DNA from 2 places in the Streptomyces drozdowiczii genome. Region 1 is predicted to be linked to the other one. Evidence: riboswitches for the same ligand, from Rfam matches in the RefSeq annotation. Region 1 holds a riboswitch; the other holds the start of a gene.

Region 1 (9,214 bases):
AAATGTGTGATCGACATGAACTCCTGCGCGGTTGTGAGCAGTTGGCGTACTCGTGGGTCGCGCGGGAGCGGCGGCGGCTCGAACAGGCGGACCGGTGGGCTCCGGAACGCGAAGTCGCCCGGCCGGAAGGACCCGGCCGGGCGACGACGTACGAACTACGCGGGGACTACTGGGCGCCGAAGCGCGAGCGCCACGCCTCCAGGTCCTCGTCGGTGATCTTGGCGAAGAGCACTGGCGGCACCGTGAACGCGGTCCCGGCCGGCACGGACGCCAGGGCGCGGGCCTCGTCGGCGCTCACCCAGGTCGCCGTGTCGTCCGCCAGGGCGAACGCCTCGCGCATGGCCCGGGCGGAAGACGGGATGAACGGCTCCGAGACGACCGCGTACAGGTGGATCAGGTTCATCGCGGTGCGCAGCGTGAGCGCGGCGCCGTCCTGGTCGGTCTTGATCTCCAGCCAGGGGGCCTTCTCCTCCAGGTAGGAGTTGCCCGCGCTCCACAGCGCGCGCAGCGCCTGGGCCGCCTTGCGGAACTGGAGCGCCTCCATGTGGCCCTCGTACTCCGCGAGCAGCCGCGCGATCTCCTCGCCCAGCTTCCGCTCGGCCTCCCCGGCCTCCTTGCCGGCCGGGACCTCGTCGCCGAACCGCTTGCGCGAGAAGGACAGCACCCGGTTCACGAAGTTCCCGAGGGTGTCGGCCAGGTCCTTGTTGACCGAGGTGGCGAACAGCTCCCAGGTGAACGACGTGTCGTCCGACTCGGGGGCCTGCGCCATCAGGAAGTAGCGCCAGTAGTCCGCGGGCAGCAGCTCCAGGGCGGTGTCCGAGAAGATGCCGCGCTGCTGCGACGTCGAGAACTTGCCGCCGTAGTAGTTCAGCCAGTTGAACGCCTTGACGTGGTCGACCCGCTTGACCGGCTCACGGGTGCCGATCTGCATCGCCGGGAACATCACCGTGTGGAACGGGACGTTGTCCTTGGCCATGAACTGCGTGTACCGGACGTCGGACGCCTCGTACCACCAGGACTTCCAGTCCCGGGTCTCCGGCTCCAGGTCCGCCCACTCCTTCGTCGCCCCGACGTACTCGATGGGGGCGTCGAACCAGACGTAGAAGACCTTGCCCTCGGCCGCCAGCTCCGGCCAGGTGTCGGCCGGGACCGGCACGCCCCACTCCAGGTCACGGGTGATCGACCGGTCGTGCAGGCCCTCGGTGAGCCACTTGCGGGCGATCGAGGACGCCAGGTGCGGCCACTCGTCGCTGGTCTCGTCGATCCACGCCTCGACCTCGCCGGACAGCTTCGACTGGAGGAGGAAGAGGTGCTTGGTCTCGCGGACCTCCAGCTCGCTGCTGCCGCTGATCGCGGAGCGCGGCTCGATCAGGTCCGTCGGGTCCAGCACCCGGGTGCAGTTCTCGCACTGGTCGCCGCGCGCCTTGTCGTATCCGCAATGCGGGCACGTACCGACGATGTAGCGGTCCGGCAGGAAGCGGTCGTCGGCGATCGAGAAGACCTGGCGGATCGCCCGCTCCTCGATGAAGCCGTTCTCGTGCAGCTTGCGGGCGAAGTGCTGGGTGATGTCGCGGTTCTCGGCGGACGAGCTGCGCCCGAAGTAGTCGAACGCGAGCCCGAACCCGTCGTAGACCGCCTTCTGCGCGTCGTGCTGCTGCGCGCAGAACTCGGCGACCGGCAGCCCGGCCGCCTTCGCGGCCAGCTCCGCCGGGGTGCCGTGCTCGTCGGTGGCGCAGATGTACAGCGCCTCCTCGCCCCGCTGGCGCAGATACCGCGTATAGACGTCCGCCGGGAGCATCGACCCGACCAGGTTCCCCAGGTGCTTGATCCCATTGATGTAGGGAAGCGCGCTGGTGATCAGGTGTCGAGTCATCGTCGGATGCTCCCAGTTTCTAAGGTGCCGGTGCCTCTGTCGCAGGCCGTTTTGCATCCTATCGAACCGGGGGCACCCCCCTTTACCGGATTTCCGGCGCCCCCGGCACGGCGCCTCAGCACTCGATGATGTTCACCGCGAGACCGCCCCGCGCCGTCTCCTTGTACTTGACGCTCATGTCGGCGCCGGTCTCCTTCATCGTCTTGATGACCTTGTCGAGGGAGACCTTGTGGCTGCCGTCGCCGCGCAGGGCCATCTTCGCCGCCGTGACCGCCTTCACCGCGGCCATGCCGTTGCGCTCGATGCACGGGATCTGGACGAGGCCGCCGACCGGGTCGCAGGTCAGGCCCAGATTGTGTTCCATGCCGATCTCGGCGGCGTTCTCCACCTGCTCCGGGGTGCCGCCCAGGACCTCGGCGAGGGCGCCGGCGGCCATGGAGCAGGCGGAGCCGACCTCGCCCTGGCAGCCGACCTCGGCGCCGGAGATGGAGGCGTTCTCCTTGAACAGCATGCCGATCGCGCCGGCGGCCAGCAGGAAGCGGACGATGCCGTCCTCCTTCTCGGCCTCCGTGCAGCCGCCCGCGGCGAAGTTCATCCAGTAGTGCAGGACGGCCGGGATGATGCCGGCCGCGCCGTTCGTCGGGGCGGTGACCACGCGGCCGCCCGCCGCGTTCTCCTCGTTGACCGCCATCGCGTACAGGGTGATCCACTCCATGGCGTGCGTCTGGGGGTCGCCCTCCGCGCGCAGCTGGCGGGCGGTCTTCGCGGCGCGGCGGTGCACCCGGAGGCCGCCGGGCAGGACGCCCTCGCGGGACATCCCGCGCGTCACGCACTCCTGCATGGCCCGCCAGATTCCGAGCAGCCCGGAGCGGATCTCCTCCTCGGTGCGCCAGGCGCGCTCGTTCTCCAGCATCAGCGAGGAGATCGACAGACCGGTCTCGCGGGCCAGGCGCAGCAGCTCGTCGCCGGTGCGGAAGGGGTGCTTCAGGACCGTGTCGTCGAGCACGATCCGGTCCTCGCCCACGGCGTCCTCGTCCACGACGAACCCGCCGCCGACCGAGTAGTACGTCTTCTCCAGGAGCGGGGCGCCCTCGGCGTCGTACGCGAAGACGGTCATGCCGTTGGCGTGGTACGGGAGCGCCTTGCGGCGGTGCAGGATCAGCTGCTCGTCCGCGTCGAAGGGGATCTCGTGCATCCCGAGCAGGTTGATCCGGCCGGTGGAGCGGATCGCCTCGACCCGCTCGTCGGCCGTCTCCACGTCGACGGTGCGCGGGGACTCGCCCTCCAGGCCGAGCAGGACCGCCTTGGGGGTGCCGTGGCCGTGGCCGGTGGCGCCGAGGGAGCCGTACAGCTCGGCGCGGACCGAGGCGGTGTGGGCGAGCAGGCCCTCGTTCTTCAGCCGGCGCGCGAACATACGGGCCGCGCGCATGGGGCCGACCGTATGGGAGCTGGACGGGCCGATGCCGATCGAGAACAGGTCGAAGACCGAGATGGCCACGGGGGGACTCCTAAGGGTTGGTAGACGCCGTTGTCTGCCGGGTGGTGCGGTACGGGCGGGACGGCCCGGAGTGCAATGAGACAAAGCGGGGGACAAGGGACGGGGCACCGCGCCCACTGTTCAGTGTGCGGGTGCCCCTCCCGGAGGCGCGAACGCGCCGGTTCGGCTACTTCAGGCCGGGGTACAGCGGGAACTTCTCGGCGAGCTTCGCGACCCGGGCCTTCAGGTCGTCCGCGTCGTAGGACGGCTTGAGGGCCGAGGCGATGATCTCGGCGACCTCGGTGAAGTCCTCGGCGCGGAAGCCGCGGGTGGCCAGGGCCGGGGTGCCGATCCGGAGGCCGGAGGTGACCATCGGCGGGCGCGGGTCGTTGGGGATGGCGTTCCGGTTGACCGTGATGCCGACCTCGTGGAGCCGGTCCTCGGCCTGCTGGCCGTCCAGCTCCGAGTTGCGCAGGTCCACCAGGACCAGGTGCACGTCGGTGCCGCCGGACAGGACGGAGACGCCGACCTCGGTGACGTCGGGCTGGACCAGGCGCTCGGCCAGGATGCGGGCACCCTCCAGGGTGCGCTGCTGGCGCTCCTTGAACTCCTCGCCCGCCGCGACCTTGAAGGAGACCGCCTTGGCCGCGATCACATGCTCCAGCGGGCCGCCCTGCTGACCCGGGAAGACCGCCGAGTTGATCTTCTTGGCGAGTTCCTGGGTGGAGAGGATCACACCGCCGCGCGGACCGCCGAGGGTCTTGTGCGTGGTGGTGGTGACGACGTGGGCGTGCGGCACCGGGTTGGGGTGCAGGCCCGCGGCGACCAGACCGGCGAAGTGCGCCATGTCGACCATCAGGTACGCGCCGACCTCGTCCGCGATGCGGCGGAAGGCGGCGAAGTCCAGCTGGCGCGGGTAGGCGGACCAGCCGGCGACGATCAGCTGCGGCTTGGCCTCCTTGGCCAGGCGCTCCACCTCGGCCATGTCCACGACACCGGTGTCGTCGACGTGGTACGGGACCACGTTGTAGAGCTTGCCGGAGAAGTTGATCTTCATGCCGTGGGTCAGGTGACCGCCGTGCGCCAGGTTCAGGCCCATGATCGTGTCGCCCGGCTTCAGCAGCGCGAACATCGCGGCGGCGTTCGCCTGCGCACCGGAGTGCGGCTGGACGTTCGCGGCCTCGGCGCCGAAGAGCGCCTTGATCCGGTCGATCGCGATCTGCTCGACCACGTCGACGTGCTCGCAGCCGCCGTAGTAGCGGCGGCCGGGGTAGCCCTCGGCGTACTTGTTGGTCAGGACGGAGCCCTGTGCCTCCATGACCGCGACCGGAGCGAAGTTCTCCGAGGCGATCATTTCGAGCGTGGACTGCTGGCGCAGGAGCTCGGCGTCGACGGCGGCGGCGACGTCCGGGTCCAGCTCGTGGAGGGAGGAGTTGAGAAGCGACATCAGGTGGTCCCTTGGGGTCTCAGTTGCCGGAGAACTCGGTGTACTCGTCGGCGGAGAGCAGGTCCTTCGGCTCCTCCGCGACGCGTACCTTGAACAGCCAGCCGCCTTCGAACGGGGCGGAATTGACCAGCGACGGGTCGTCCACGACGGCCTGGTTGGACTCCGTGATCTCACCGGTCACCGGGGAGTACAGGTCGCTGACCGACTTGGTCGACTCCAGCTCGCCGCAGGTCTCGCCCGCGGTCACCGTGTCACCGACCTCGGGAAGCTGCGCGTAGACGACGTCACCGAGCGCGTTGGCCGCGTGCTCGGTGATGCCGACCGTGGCCACACCGTCCTCGGCGGGCGACAGCCACTCGTGCTCCTTGCTGTACCGCAGCTGCTGGGGGTTGCTCATGGTCTGAATTCTCCTGTACGCGGGGAGTGCGGATGAACGGTGGTCTTACGGTGTGAGACGGGACCGCGTCACGTACGCGGCACCGGCCGGGTCCTACGGTTCTACTTCTTGCGCTTGTAGAAGGGGAGCGCCACGACCTCGTACGGCTCGTGGCTGCCTCGGATCTCCACCGCGACTCCGGCGGTGCCCGGCTCGGCGTGCGCCGCGTCGACGTACGCCATGGCGATCGGCCTGCCCAGGGTGGGGGAGGGGGCCCCGGAGGTGACCTCGCCGATGACCTGGCCGTCCGCGACGACCGGGAAGCCGGCGCGCGGCACCCGGCGGCCCTCGGCGACCAGGCCCACGAGCTTGCGCGGCGGGGCGGTCTCGGCGCGCTCCGCGGCGGCCTCCAGCGCCTTGCGGCCGACGAAGTCGCCGTCCTTCTCGAACTTCACGACCCGGCCCAGCCCGGCGTCGAACGGGGTCAGCGAGGTCGTCAGCTCGTGCCCGTACAGCGGCATGCCCGCCTCCAGGCGCAGCGTGTCGCGGCAGGAGAGGCCGCACGGGATCAGGCCGTGCGCGGCGCCCGCGTCGGTGAGCGCCCGCCACAGCTGCTCGGCGTGGCCGGGCGCGACGAACAGCTCGAAGCCGTCCTCGCCGGTGTAGCCGGTACGGGCGATCAGCGCGGGCACCCCGGCGACGACCCCGGGCAGCCCGGCGTAGTACTTCAGGCCGTCCAGGTCGGCGTCGGTCACCGCCGCGAGGATCGCCGGGGACTCGGGGCCCTGCACGGCGAGCAGCGCGTACGTGTCGCGGTCGTCGCGGACCTCGGCGTCGAAGCCGGCGGCGCGCTCGGTGAGCTTGTCCAGGACGAGCTGGGCGTTGCCGGCGTTGGCGACGACCATGTACTCCGTGTCCTGGAGGCGGTAGACGATCAGGTCGTCCAGGATGCCGCCGTCCTCGGCGCAGATCATCGTGTAGCGGGCCCGGCCGGTGGAGACCGTGCCGATGTTGCCGACCAGCGCGTGGTTCAGCAGGTCCACGGCCTGCGGGCCGGTGACGGTGATCTCGCCCATGTGGGACAGGTCGAAGAGGCCGGCCTTCGTGCGGACGGCGTTGTGCTCGTCGCGCTCGCTGGCGTAACGCAGCGGCATGTCCCAGCCCGCGAAGTCGGTCATGGTGGCGCCCAGCGAACGATGCAGCGCATCGAGGGCAGTGAGACGAGGGGTGCTGCTCATGAAACGGGCTCCCAGGGCATGACGACGGTGAGGACGATCCCTCCCCATCTGTCATCGGAACCTGAGAGGTTCGCCGAGAGGCCCCGCGGGGGTTCGGCTTGCACCTTGGGTGGAGCCGCCGGGCGGCTCGCTTTTCAGATCTGCCTCATCCACGCGGTACGGGGCCTGAGAGATTCAAGGGAGGATCTTGCTCCTTCGGCGCCCGGCACGGTGACCGGGACTCTCCCGCGCGGATTCAAGCGGCCTGTATGCAGTTGGCGGGGTCATCATCGCACGCATTCCGGGGGAGCGGGGCCCCGGGACCGGTGGGGCCCGTCACGCTTCCGCGGCGGGTCGGACGGTTGCCTCGCATTACCTTTTCTTTACACTTCGAGGGTAGGTATCGGTCCTGCACGCGTCGGCCGTACGGCCAGGGGGAGGCGATGACGTTGCGCTACGCGACGACCGCGGGAACCACGAGCACCGCCCTGCCCGCGCAGTCCGGCTCCCCGCCCCGGCAGGCGGCCGGCACGCATCCACCGGTCGTCCGGGACCTGCGCGGCCGGTCCGGGCGCGGCCCGCGCGCCCTGGGCTTCGCCGCCGGGGACGTCGTGGTCGTCTCCGGGCTCCCCGGCAGCGGCAAGTCCACGCTGATCTCCCGCACCGCCCCGGCCCACGCCATCGACTCCCAGGACACCCGGGACCGCTGGGCCCGCCGACTGCCCGGCTTACTCCCGTACGTCCTCTACCGCCCGCTCGTCCGCCTCGCCCACTACTGGGGCCTGCGGCAGGCGCTGCGCTCCGGCGCCTCCGTCGTCGTCCACGACTGCGGTACGCAGAGCTGGGTCCGCGCCCGGCTCGCCCGCCATGCCCGGCGCCGGGGCGCCCGCCTGCATCTGGTCCTGCTCGACGTCCCCGCCCGGACCGCGCGCGAGGGCCAGCGCGAGCGCGGCCGGGGCGTCTCCGCGTACGCCTTCGCCCGGCACCGCAGAGCCGTGGGGCGGCTGCTGCGGGACACCGAGGCGGGGCTGCTGCCGTACGGCTGCGCCTCGGCGGTGCTGCTCGACCGCGAGGCGGCCGGGGCGCTCAGCCGCATCACGTTCGCAGACGCACAGACCGACGGCTGAAAACGGACCGTCCAACGGCTGGACGGTAGCCGGGACGAGCCGTTTCCGGACAGCCCCTGACAGCGACGGCGACCCGGTGAGGCCGTACCCTCTTGCTGCACGGCAACGGGGCGAGAGGGAAGCAGTGGACATTCCGGCACAGGCCGGGAGCCTGCCGCACGGCGGCTGGCCGGCCAATGAACTCGAAGAGGTGCTGGGCGCCTCGCTCGGCGTCCCGGAGGCGGGCGGCCGCCTGCTGGAGGTGCTCGGCCGCAGCCATGTCTGGGTGCCGTTGCCGGGCGGCGGCGGACCCGGCGCCCAGGACCTCGACCTCCCCGCGATGGAGATCGACGGCGCCGCGTACGTCCCCGTCTACAGCTCCGAGCACCAGTTCCTCACCTGTGTCGGCGCGCAGATGTCCTTCACCATCGCCCCCGCCGTCGAGTTCGCCCGCGGACTGCCCCCGCAGCTCGGCATCGCCGTCAACCCGGGCGGCGCCGTCGGCATGCCACTGCCCCCGCCCGCCGTCGCCGAGCTGTGCCGGGCCGGGCGCACCCCGCTCGACGGCCCGGCGACCGGGGGCCGGGTCCGGCTGTACGAGCCGGACTGGAAGGAGGAGCCCGTCGACTTCCTGGCCGCCGCCGCCGGCGAGTTCCAGGAGAGCGGCGTCGTCCGCACCGCCCGCCGGGTCCTGGCCAGCATCGAGGGCGACGACCCCGTGCTCTTCGTCGGCGTCGAGTTCTCCACCTGGGACGGCGCCGGGCAGAGCGCCCCGATGGACGCCCTGGGCCGGGCGCTCGGCCGCGTCGCCGTGCCGTGGCCGGTCAACCTCGTCCTCCTCGACGTGGCGCAGGACCCGGTCGCCGACTGGATGCGCGAGCGGGTGCGCCCCTTCTACACGCGCGCCCCGGAGTGACCGGGGGCGGCCGCCGCGTCAAGCCGGTGACAGCGCCGCCGCATAAGCTGGTTTGATGGCCGAAGGCCGATGCCCGGTGGCCGAAGCAGAGGATCTACGAGGGGCGGGACCAGGGTGAGTGCGTCAGGCACCGCGGCGGCCGGTCAGGTCGAGCACATGCTGCGACAGGTCGCGCCCGGCCGCTACGACGCGTACGAGGCGCTGCTCCGGGCCCTCGCGACCGGCCGGGTCTGGATGCTCCTCTGGCACGGCCGCCCCGGCGCCCCCGACGCCCAGTACGGGAACATGGAGGTCGACGGACTCGGGTACGCCCCGTGCGTCACCTCCCCCCAGGAGCTCGCCGCCAGCGGCTGGAGCCGGGACCACGAGGTCGTCGCCGGACTGGACGTCGCGCGCGCCCTCTACCCCGACCGCTGGGGCGTCTGGCTCAATCCGCACGCCCCCGGCGGCGGCGTCGGCATCCCCTGGCTGGACCTGCGCCGCATCGCGACCGGCCTCGACCGGATGCCCGCCGGACCGCTGCGGATCAGCGAACCCGCCATCGACATCCCGCGGTTCTACGCCCAGCTCACGCAGAACGCCCACCACACCCCCGCGATCCGCTCGCTGCGCCGCGCCTGGGTGCAGCCCGCGCTCGGCGTCCCGTACCTCGCCGTCGGGCTCGACCTGTACGACACGAGCGGGCCGTCCGTCGACGCGGTGCGCGCGATGATGCGCCAGTCGGTCGGCGCCGTCCCCGAGGGCCTGCCGGTCTCCACGGTCGCGATGTCCGACGAGTACGACCCGGTCGCGATGTGGCTGC
Region 2 (9,214 bases), 3.9 Mb from region 1:
AGGCCACCGTGCATGTGCTGCGGGCCGACGACATTGTCGTGGACGCCTTGCGACCGGCGGAGCGGCCTGACTACGCTCGGTCGTCGGGCCAGTGATCCCCGGGCGCCCGGGCGTCGGGGAACACGAGCGGACGGTTGCGGGGGGTCGCCGCATCGTAATCGTGGCGCGTGGTGGAAACTGTCGAGTGGATACGGACGTTGTGAAGATGTCCGGGTCGGCAGGTGTGTTCATTCAGGGTTCGTCCTGCCCCACGGGCGGGTCTGTTTCGGTCAAGGGGAATCGCCCGTGAAGTTGTTTGGGAAGTTGTTCGGCAAGAGCGCCCGCGATGAGAACGCACGTCATCGCGCGCCGCGCCATGGTCAGCCCGACGAGCAGAGCGCGGAGCGCCCGCTCTTCCGTGACCAGGTGACAGGCCAGGGGGTGACTACCCGGGCGGTCCCGGCGCGTCGTCCGTTGACCCTGCCGGTCCCGGCCGCATAGGTTTCGGAGCCCCGAGCCAGGAGGCTTCGTCCATGCCGGTGTGTACGAGGTGCGGCCACCGCAACGCCGAGGCCAGCCGTTTCTGCTCCAACTGCGGCGCCCCGCTGCGCGGCGGGGTCCCGGAGCGCGCCTCGGAGACGACGTCGACCATCTCGATCTCGGGCCTCGAGGCGTACGAGGCGGAGGCCACCGGCCAGACCGCCGTGCCGTCGCTGTCGCCCGAGGCGCAGGCCGCCGTCGACGCCCTGCCGCTCGGCTCGGCGCTCCTCGTGGTGCGCCGCGGTCCGAACAGCGGCAGCCGCTTCCTGCTGGACGGCGAGCTGACCACGGCCGGCCGCCACCCGCAGAGCGACATCTTCCTGGACGACGTGACGGTCTCGCGCCGTCATGTGGAGTTCCGCCGGGGCGCCGACGGCAGCTTCACGGTCGGGGACGTCGGCAGCCTCAACGGCACCTATGTCAACCGTGAGCGGATCGACTCCGTCGCCCTGTCCAACGGGGACGAAGTGCAGATCGGCAAGTACCGGCTGGTCTTCTACGCGAGCCAGCGGGGCATCTGACCCGCCCCCGGACACCGTCCGGGGGGAACACCCCAGGAAGGTCCATGCTGAGAACACCGAGCGGCGGTGCCCGACAAGGCACCGCCGCCGACGGCCGGCCGATGAGCATCGGCACGGTGCTCCTGCAGCTGCAGGAGGAGTTCCCCGAGGTCACCATCTCCAAGATCCGCTTCCTGGAGGCCGAAGGGCTGGTCGAACCGCAGCGGACCCCTTCCGGTTACCGCAAATTCGTCGCCGCGGACGTCGAGCGGCTCGCCCAGGTGCTCCGGATGCAGCGGGACCACTATCTGCCGCTGAAGGTCATCCGCGAGCATCTGGACGCCCTCGCCCGCGGCGAGCAGGTGGCCCTGCCGTCCCCCGACGGGGAGCCGCGGCAGGCGGACGGCGAACAGGCCGGGCTGCCGGGCCGGGCCACGGCAGCCCGGATCGGGCGCGCCGAGCTCCTGGTCGCCGCCGAGGTCACCGAGAGCGAACTGGACGACTGGGAGTCGTACGGCCTGGTCGTCCCCGCGGCGGACGGCGGATACGACGCCGACATGGTGACCGTCGCCAGGCTTGTGGCGGAACTGGGGCGATTCGGTCTGGAACCTCGTCATCTGAGGGCCGTGCGGGCCGCCGCCGACCGGGAGGCCGGGCTCATCGAGCAGATGGTCGCACCGCTGCGCCGGCACCGGAATCCGCAGACCAGAGCGCATGCCGAGGCGACCGCGAAGGAGCTGGCGGAGCTGTCCGTACGGCTGCACTCCGCGCTCGTACAGACCGCCTTGCGGGTACGGCTGCGCTGAAGGCGGACCAGCCCGACTACCCAAACCTGCCGGGCACGTCCTAGGGTTGCTGTGTGAACGAGCTCGACGTTGTGGGTGTCCGGGTGGAAATGCCCTCCAACCAGCCGATCGTGCTCCTGCGTGAAGTGGGAGGCGACCGGTACCTCCCCATTTGGATCGGTCCTGGTGAGGCGACCGCGATCGCCTTCGCCCAGCAGGGCATGGCTCCGGCCAGGCCGCTGACCCATGATCTCTTCAAGGATGTGCTCGAGGCCGTCGGCCAGGAGCTCACCGAGGTCCGGATCACGGACCTCCGCGAAGGGGTCTTCTACGCGGAGCTGGTCTTCGCCGGCGGTGTCGAGGTGAGCGCGCGGCCCTCCGACGCCATAGCCCTCGCCCTGCGGACCGGCACGCCGATCTACGGCAGTGACGGGGTGCTGGACGACGCGGGGATCGCGATCCCCGACGAGCAGGAGGACGAGGTGGAGAAATTCCGCGAGTTCCTCGACCAGATCTCTCCGGAGGACTTCGGGACGAACAACAGCCAGTGACGTCTTCGGCCGCGGCCACCGGCACATCCGATGAGCCTTTCCCCGTCAACGGTCACGCGAAACCACCCTCAGGGTGATTATCACTCGGCGTGCCGAGTGTGGCGATCGTTGACGCACCCCGGGTGACTGCCTACCTTCGAGTGGGCAGGTCAAGGACGGAGGTCGGCGTGAGAAGCAGCGGCGACGGTACGGCAGCGGGTGCGCCGTATCCGCAGCAGGGGAGTACGGCCGACCGGACCATCAGGCAGTCGGCGGCACCGGCTGCGGTGGCGGGGGACGGCATGGCATCGGCCGACGACATCGGTTACCGCGGGCCCACGGCGTGCGCGGCGGCGGGGATCACGTACCGGCAACTGGACTACTGGGCGCGCACCGGCCTCGTGGAGCCGAGCGTCCGACCGGCGTACGGATCGGGCACCCAGAGGCTCTACAGCTTCCGGGACGTCGTCCTGCTGAAGATCGTGAAGCGCTTCCTCGACACCGGAGTGGCGCTCCAGAACATCCGGACCACCGTCCAGCACCTGCGGGCCCGGGGCTTCCAGGACCTGGAGCGGATGACGTTGATGAGCGACGGGGCCACGGTCTACGAGTGCTCCTCGCCCGCCGAGGTGGTCGATCTGCTCCAAGGCGGCCAGGGCGTCTTCGGGATCGCCGTCGGCGTCGTGTGGCGGGACGTGGACGCCGCCCTGTCGCAGCTGCACGGGGAGCGCGTGGACACCGGTGAGACGCTGATCGGGCACAACCCGGCCGACGAGCTCGCGCGGCGCCGCAACCGGGCCGTCTGAGCTTCCGAGAGGGCGCCCAGGGGCGGGAATCGCGGGAACCCGGGCCTGATCGGGCGGCGATTGTCAGTGCCGTAGGGCAGCATCGGCTGGTGTGAGAGCCGCGCCCACCATCCTGCATCTGGACATGGATGCCTTCTACGCCTCCGCGGAGCAGGCGGCGAAGCCCAGCCTGCGCGGCAAACCGGTCGTGGTGGGCGGGCTCGGGACGCGCGGGGTCGTCGCGACCGCCTCGTACGAGGCACGGCGCTTCGGGGTGCACTCGGCGATGCCGATGGCCCAGGCCAGACGGCTCGCGCCGAACGCCGCCTACCTGGTCCCGCGCTTCACGCTGTACCGCGCGGTGAGCGACCAGGTCATGGAGCTGCTCGGCCGGCTCTCGCCGCTGGTGGAACCGCTCAGCCTGGACGAGGCGTTCGTGGACCTCGAAGCGGGCGGCACCGCCGACGACACCGCCTCCGCCCTGGAGATCGGCCGGGAACTGCGCGAGGCCATCCAGGCGGTCACCGGACTGAGCGGGTCCGTCGGGCTCGCCGGCTCCAAGATGCTCGCCAAGATCGCCTCCGAGGAGGCCAAGCCCGACGGCATACGCCTCATCGAGCCCGGCACCGAGCGGGCGCACCTCGCGCCCATGCCGGTGCGTACCCTGCCCGGCGTCGGCCCCGCCACGGCGGACCATCTGCGCCGCGCCGGGATGACGACGGTGAACGACCTCGCCGAGGCGGGCGAGGCGGAGCTGATACGGCTGCTGGGCAAGGCGCACGGGGCCGCGCTGCACCGGATGGCCTCCGGCTTCGACGACCGGCCCGTGGTCGCGGAGCGCGACGCGAAATCCGTCTCCGTCGAGGACACCTTCGAGGTGGACCTGCACGACCGCGTCCGGGTCCGCACCGAGGTGGAGCGGCTGGCCGACCGGTGCGTCCAGCGCCTGCGCGGCGCCGGGCGCTCGGGGCGCACGGTGGTGCTCAAGGTGCGCCGGTACGACTTCTCCACGCTGACCCGCTCCGAGACGCTGCGCGGCCCCACGGACGACCCCGCGGTCGTCAGGGAGGCCGCCGCCCGGCTCCTGGAGGCCGTGGACACCACCGGCGGGGTGCGGCTGCTGGGCGTGGGCGTCACCGGGCTCGCCGACTACACCCAGGAGGACCTGTTCGCCCAGGCCGCCGGTGAGCGGGCGGCGGCAGCCCCGCCGGAGGACGGCGACGTACCGCCGGAGGACCCGGGCGGTCGAGCGGGACCCGCAGAGCCCGGGGCGGGGCCGGAGGAGGCCGCCGAGCAGCTCGCGGCGCGCCGCTGGCCGGCCGGGCACGATGTGCACCACGAGATCCACGGACACGGCTGGGTGCAGGGGAGCGGGGTCGGGCGGGTGACGGTCCGGTTCGAGGAACCGGGGGCCCGGGCGCCCGGGAGGGTGCGCACGTTCCGCGTGGACGACCCCGCGTTGCGGGCCGCCAACCCCCTGCCGCTCGTCCCGGACCCGCCGGACTACTCCTCCTGGCCCGCCAGCCGGCCGAAGTCGCGGTCCGGGGCCGGGGCGCCGGGGGCGGCGTCCAGGCCGTAGTGCCGGTAGAGCTGGAGCTCCTGCTCGGGGGAGAGGTGGCGGCCCACGCCGAAGTCGGGCGCGTCCTTGATCAGCGCCCGGTCGAAGGGGACGCGCAGCGTGTCCTCCACGAACTCGCTCGGCTCCAGCGGGACGAAGGCGTCACGGCTGAAGAGGCCGGTGCGCACGGCCGCCCATTCGGGGACCCCGGTCGCATCGTCGAGGTACACCTCGTCCACGGTCCCGATCTTGGTGCCCTTGCGGTCGAAGGCCTTGCGGCCGATCAGGCTGCGCGGGTCGATGTCGGTCTGCACGGTCCCTCCCACACTGGTCGCGGCTGGTCCACAGGGACTACAGAAATGCAGTTCCGTGCTCTTGGCCACTCGAGAATTCTCGTCGTGTACCCCGCTGGTAGGCTGGTCATGGCTGCTGACCCCGTGCGGGAGAGTCGTCCGGAGCCCATCCGGAGGACGCCGAAGGAGCAAATCCTCCCCGGAATCTCTCAGGCCCCCGTACCGCACGGACGAGGTCACTCTGGAAAGCAGGGCGGGTTGCGCGCGGCCGATGGGCCGCAAGGAGCCTCTCCCTCACCGACGGTGAAAGCCGGCGCCCGTGTGGCGCCGGTGAAGCTCTCAGGTTGAGATGACAGAGGGGGAGGCCGTCAGGGCACCCGACGCCGCGGTGCCCCTCGCAGGTCGTGACAGACCAGGAGGCCTCCACCATGACCCCCCGTCGCACCCCGCTCACGCAGCTGGAACAGGGCATTCCCTTCGAGCAGCGCCACATCGGCCCCGACGCCGAGGCGCAGGCGAAGATGCTCGCCCAGGTCGGTTACGGCTCGCTGGACGAGCTGACCGCGGCCGCCGTGCCCGACGTGATCAAGAGCGCCGAGGCGCTGGCCCTGCCGGAGGGCCGGACCGAGGCCGAGGTGCTGGCCGAACTCCGCGGGCTCGCCGACCGCAACCAGGTCCTCGCCCCGATGATCGGGCTCGGCTACTACGGCACCTTCACCCCGCCGGTGATCCTGCGCAACGTCATGGAGAACCCCGCCTGGTACACGGCCTACACGCCGTACCAGCCCGAGATCTCGCAGGGCCGCCTCGAAGCCCTCCTGAACTTCCAGACCATGGTCGCCGAGCTGACCGGCCTGCCCACCTCCGGCGCCTCGCTGCTCGACGAGGGCACCGCCGCCGCCGAGGCCATGGCGCTCGCCCGGCGCGTCGGCAAGGTCAAGAACGGCGTCTTCCTGGTCGACGCCGACACCCTGCCGCAGACCGTCGCCGTCATCGAGACCCGCGCCGAGCCGACCGGCGTCGAGGTCGTCGTCGCCGACCTCACCGAGGGCATCCCGGCCGAGGCCGCCGAGCGCGGCGTCTTCGGCGTGCTCCTCCAGTACCCCGGCGCCTCCGGGGCCGTCCGGGACCTCAAGCCCGTGATCGACCGGGCGCACGAGCTGGGCGCGATCGTCACCGTCGCCGCCGACCTGCTGGCCCTCACGCTGCTCACCTCGCCCGGCGAGCTGGGCGCCGACATCGCCGTCGGCACCACGCAGCGCTTCGGCGTCCCGATGGGCTTCGGCGGCCCGCACGCCGGCTACATGGCGGTCCGCGACACGTTCGCCCGCAGCCTGCCCGGCCGCCTGGTCGGCGTCTCCGTGGACGCCGACGGCAACAAGGCGTACCGCCTGGCCCTCCAGACCCGCGAGCAGCACATCCGCCGCGAGAAGGCCACCAGCAACATCTGCACCGCCCAGGTGCTGCTCGCCGTCATGGCCGGCATGTACGCCGTCTACCACGGCCCCGAGGGGCTGCGCACGATCGCCCGGCGCACCCACCGCTACGCCGCGATCCTCGCCGAGGGCCTGCGCGCCGCCGGGGTCGACGTGGTGACCGGCTCCTACTTCGACACGCTCACCGTCCGCGTCCCCGGCAGGGCGGGCGAGGTCGTCGCCGACGCCCGGGAGCGCGGGGTCAACCTGCGCCTGGTCGACGCCGACACCGTCTCGCTGGCCTGCGACGAGACCACGACCCGTACCCAGGTCGCCGCCGTCTGGGCCGCCTTCGGCGCCGACGGGGACGTCGAGGCGCTGGACGCCACGACCGAGGACGCGCTGCCCGAGGCGCTGCTGCGCACCGACACGATCCTCACCCACCCGGTCTTCCACCAGCACCGGTCCGAGACCGCGATGCTGCGCTACCTGCGCAAGCTCGCCGACCGCGACTACGCGCTGGACCGCGGCATGATCCCGCTCGGCTCCTGCACGATGAAGCTGAACGCGACCGCCGAGATGGAGTCCATCACCTGGCCCGAGTTCGGCGCGCTGCACCCGTTCGCGCCCGCCGAGCAGGCCCAGGGCTTCCTGACGCTGATCCGCGAGCTGGAGGAGCGGCTGGCCGAGGTCACCGGTTACGACGCGGTGTCCCTCCAGCCGAACGCCGGATCGCAGGGCGAGTTCGCGGGGCTGCTGGCCGTCCGCGCGTACCACCGCGCCAACGGCGACGAGAACCGGACCGTCTGTCTGATCCCGTCCTCCGCGCACGGCACCAACGCCGCGAGCGCCGTGATGGCCGGTATGAAGGTCGTCGTCGTCAAGACCGCCGACGACGGCGAGGTCGACATCGAGGACCTGCGCGCCAAGATCGCGCAGTACCGCGACGAGCTGGCCGTGCTCATGATCACCTACCCGTCGACGCACGGCGTCTTCGAGGAGCACGTCGCCGACATCTGCGCCGAGGTGCACGACGCCGGCGGCCAGGTCTACGTCGACGGCGCCAACCTCAACGCGCTGGTCGGCCTGGCCAAGCCCGGCCGGTTCGGCGGCGATGTCTCGCACCTCAACCTGCACAAGACCTTCTGCATCCCGCACGGCGGCGGCGGCCCCGGCGTCGGCCCGGTCGGTGTGCGCGCGCACCTGGCGCCGTACCTGCCCAACCACCCGCTCCAGCCCGCGGCGGGCCCGGAGACCGGTGTCGGTCCGATCTCGGCGGCCCCGTGGGGCTCCGCCGGCATCCTCCCCATCTCGTGGGCGTACGTACGCCTGATGGGCGGCGAGGGGCTGAAGCGCGCGACGCAGGTCGCCGTACTCGCGGCCAACTACATCGCCAAGCGTCTCGAACCGCACTACCCGATCCTGTACAACGGCCCGGCCGGGCTCGTGGCGCACGAGTGCATCGTGGACCTGCGCCCGATCTCCAAGGCGACCGGCGTCAGCATCGACGACGTCGCCAAGCGGCTCATCGACTACGGCTTCCACTCGCCGACCATGTCGTTCCCGGTCGCCGGGACGCTGATGATCGAGCCGACCGAGAGCGAGGACCTCGCGGAGCTGGACCGGTTCTGCGACACGATGATCGCGATCCGCGCCGAGATCGAGAAGGTCGCTTCGGGGGAGTGGAGCGCGGACGACAACCCGCTCGCCAACGCCCCGCACACCGCCGCCGCGCTCGGCGGGGAGTGGGAGCACGCGTACAGCCGCGAGGTCGCGGTCTTCCCGGCCGGTGTCTCGGCCGCCGACAAGTACTGGCCGCCGGTGCGCCGGATCGACGGTGCGTTCGGTGACCGCAACCTCGTCTGCTCGTGCCCGCCCCTGGACGAGTACGACAACTGACGCGGACATGCGTCGGGGCCGGTGCGGAGACTTCTCCGGGCCGGCCCCTTCTTCTCTTTCCGTACGGTCCGCTCAGGCGGCTTTGACGACCCGGCTCGCCGCCAGGGGCCTGTGCGGGGCGATGATCTGCCCGTCCGGAAGCAGCTCACCGGTGTCCTCGAAGAGCAGGACGCCGTTGCACAGCAGGCTCCAGCCCTGCTCCGGGTGGTGGGCCACCTGGCGGGCGGCCTCCCGGTCGGCTGAGTCGGCTGTCGGGCAGGGTGGCTGATGCTGGCACATGGATGGGTTCTTTCGCTGCGTCGAGTTGAGTGACCTGCGGTGTGAAGAGGTGTTCATGACCGCCCCCGTATCGATCGGTCGAATCCCAGTGTTGCCCCACGGGCGTCAATCCGCAGGGATTTCGCCGCAGCGCTTCCACTCCTCCCATGACGCGTCACCCGCCCGGACGGTTCAACTCAACTGCACTGTCACTTCGGGTGGTTCGGGGTGGCCGGATGGGACTAGTCCGGATGGGCGGGGTGTCGTACGCGCGACCGCGTGCTGTGCCCCGCCGCCGGACGGGGCGACGGGGCACAGCACGCGGAGCGGACGGCGGCCGGCTCAGGCCGGGGCCGGCGAGCCCAGCAGCGGACCGGGGCCCGGCGTGATCCGGGTGGTGATCACCGGCAGCAGGTCGGCGGCCCGGTGCGGCCGGTGGGCGGCGAAGCCGGGAGGCGCCGGGGACAGCGGCACGAGCACGTCGTCCGGGCCGGGCGCGCCGCAGGAGGCGTCCGCCGTGGGGTCGCCGTGCAGCCACAGGGCCAGCATGTACAGGTCGGGAATGGACAGCAGCCTCGGCTGGTAGGGGCCGCTCATCCCCTCCGCCTGACGCAGCGCCAGTTCCGTCGAGGCGATGTACGGGCCCTCGAAGAAGTGCGAGAAGGTCCAGCC

Evidence for each region. Region 1 has a riboswitch for glycine ahead of gcvT (glycine cleavage system aminomethyltransferase GcvT). Riboswitches for the same ligand answer to the same signal wherever they lie in the genome.
Region 2: linked by a shared signal. The riboswitch ahead of gcvP (aminomethyl-transferring glycine dehydrogenase) and the one ahead of gcvT (glycine cleavage system aminomethyltransferase GcvT) in region 1 are both predicted to bind glycine.

What each region holds. Positions count from the first base shown of each region.
Region 1 covers NZ_CP098740.1:2,087,916-2,097,129, reverse strand. The annotation lists gene metG (methionine--tRNA ligase) at 167-1,873, opposite strand; gene NEH16_RS09250 (L-serine ammonia-lyase) at 1,989-3,371, opposite strand; gene glyA (serine hydroxymethyltransferase) at 3,538-4,797, opposite strand; gene gcvH (glycine cleavage system protein GcvH) at 4,817-5,194, opposite strand; gene gcvT (glycine cleavage system aminomethyltransferase GcvT) at 5,296-6,411, opposite strand; glycine riboswitch at 6,556-6,649, opposite strand; gene NEH16_RS09230 (AAA family ATPase) at 6,834-7,517, shown strand; gene NEH16_RS09225 (enhanced serine sensitivity protein SseB) at 7,642-8,412, shown strand; gene NEH16_RS09220 (enhanced serine sensitivity protein SseB C-terminal domain-containing protein) at 8,527-9,214, shown strand, end outside.
Region 2 covers NZ_CP098740.1:5,970,095-5,979,308, forward strand. The annotation lists gene NEH16_RS27175 (DUF881 domain-containing protein) at 1-95, shown strand, start outside; partial or broken gene NEH16_RS27180 (FHA domain-containing protein) at 286-1,040, shown strand; gene NEH16_RS27185 (MerR family transcriptional regulator) at 1,085-1,825, shown strand; gene NEH16_RS27190 (bifunctional nuclease family protein) at 1,879-2,355, shown strand; gene NEH16_RS27195 (MerR family transcriptional regulator) at 2,523-3,140, shown strand; gene NEH16_RS27200 (DNA polymerase IV) at 3,232-4,698, shown strand; gene NEH16_RS27205 (PRC-barrel domain-containing protein) at 4,623-4,991, opposite strand; glycine riboswitch at 5,108-5,205, shown strand; gene gcvP (aminomethyl-transferring glycine dehydrogenase) at 5,399-8,284, shown strand; gene NEH16_RS27215 (DUF5999 family protein) at 8,357-8,563, opposite strand; gene NEH16_RS27220 (hypothetical protein) at 8,885-9,214, opposite strand, start outside.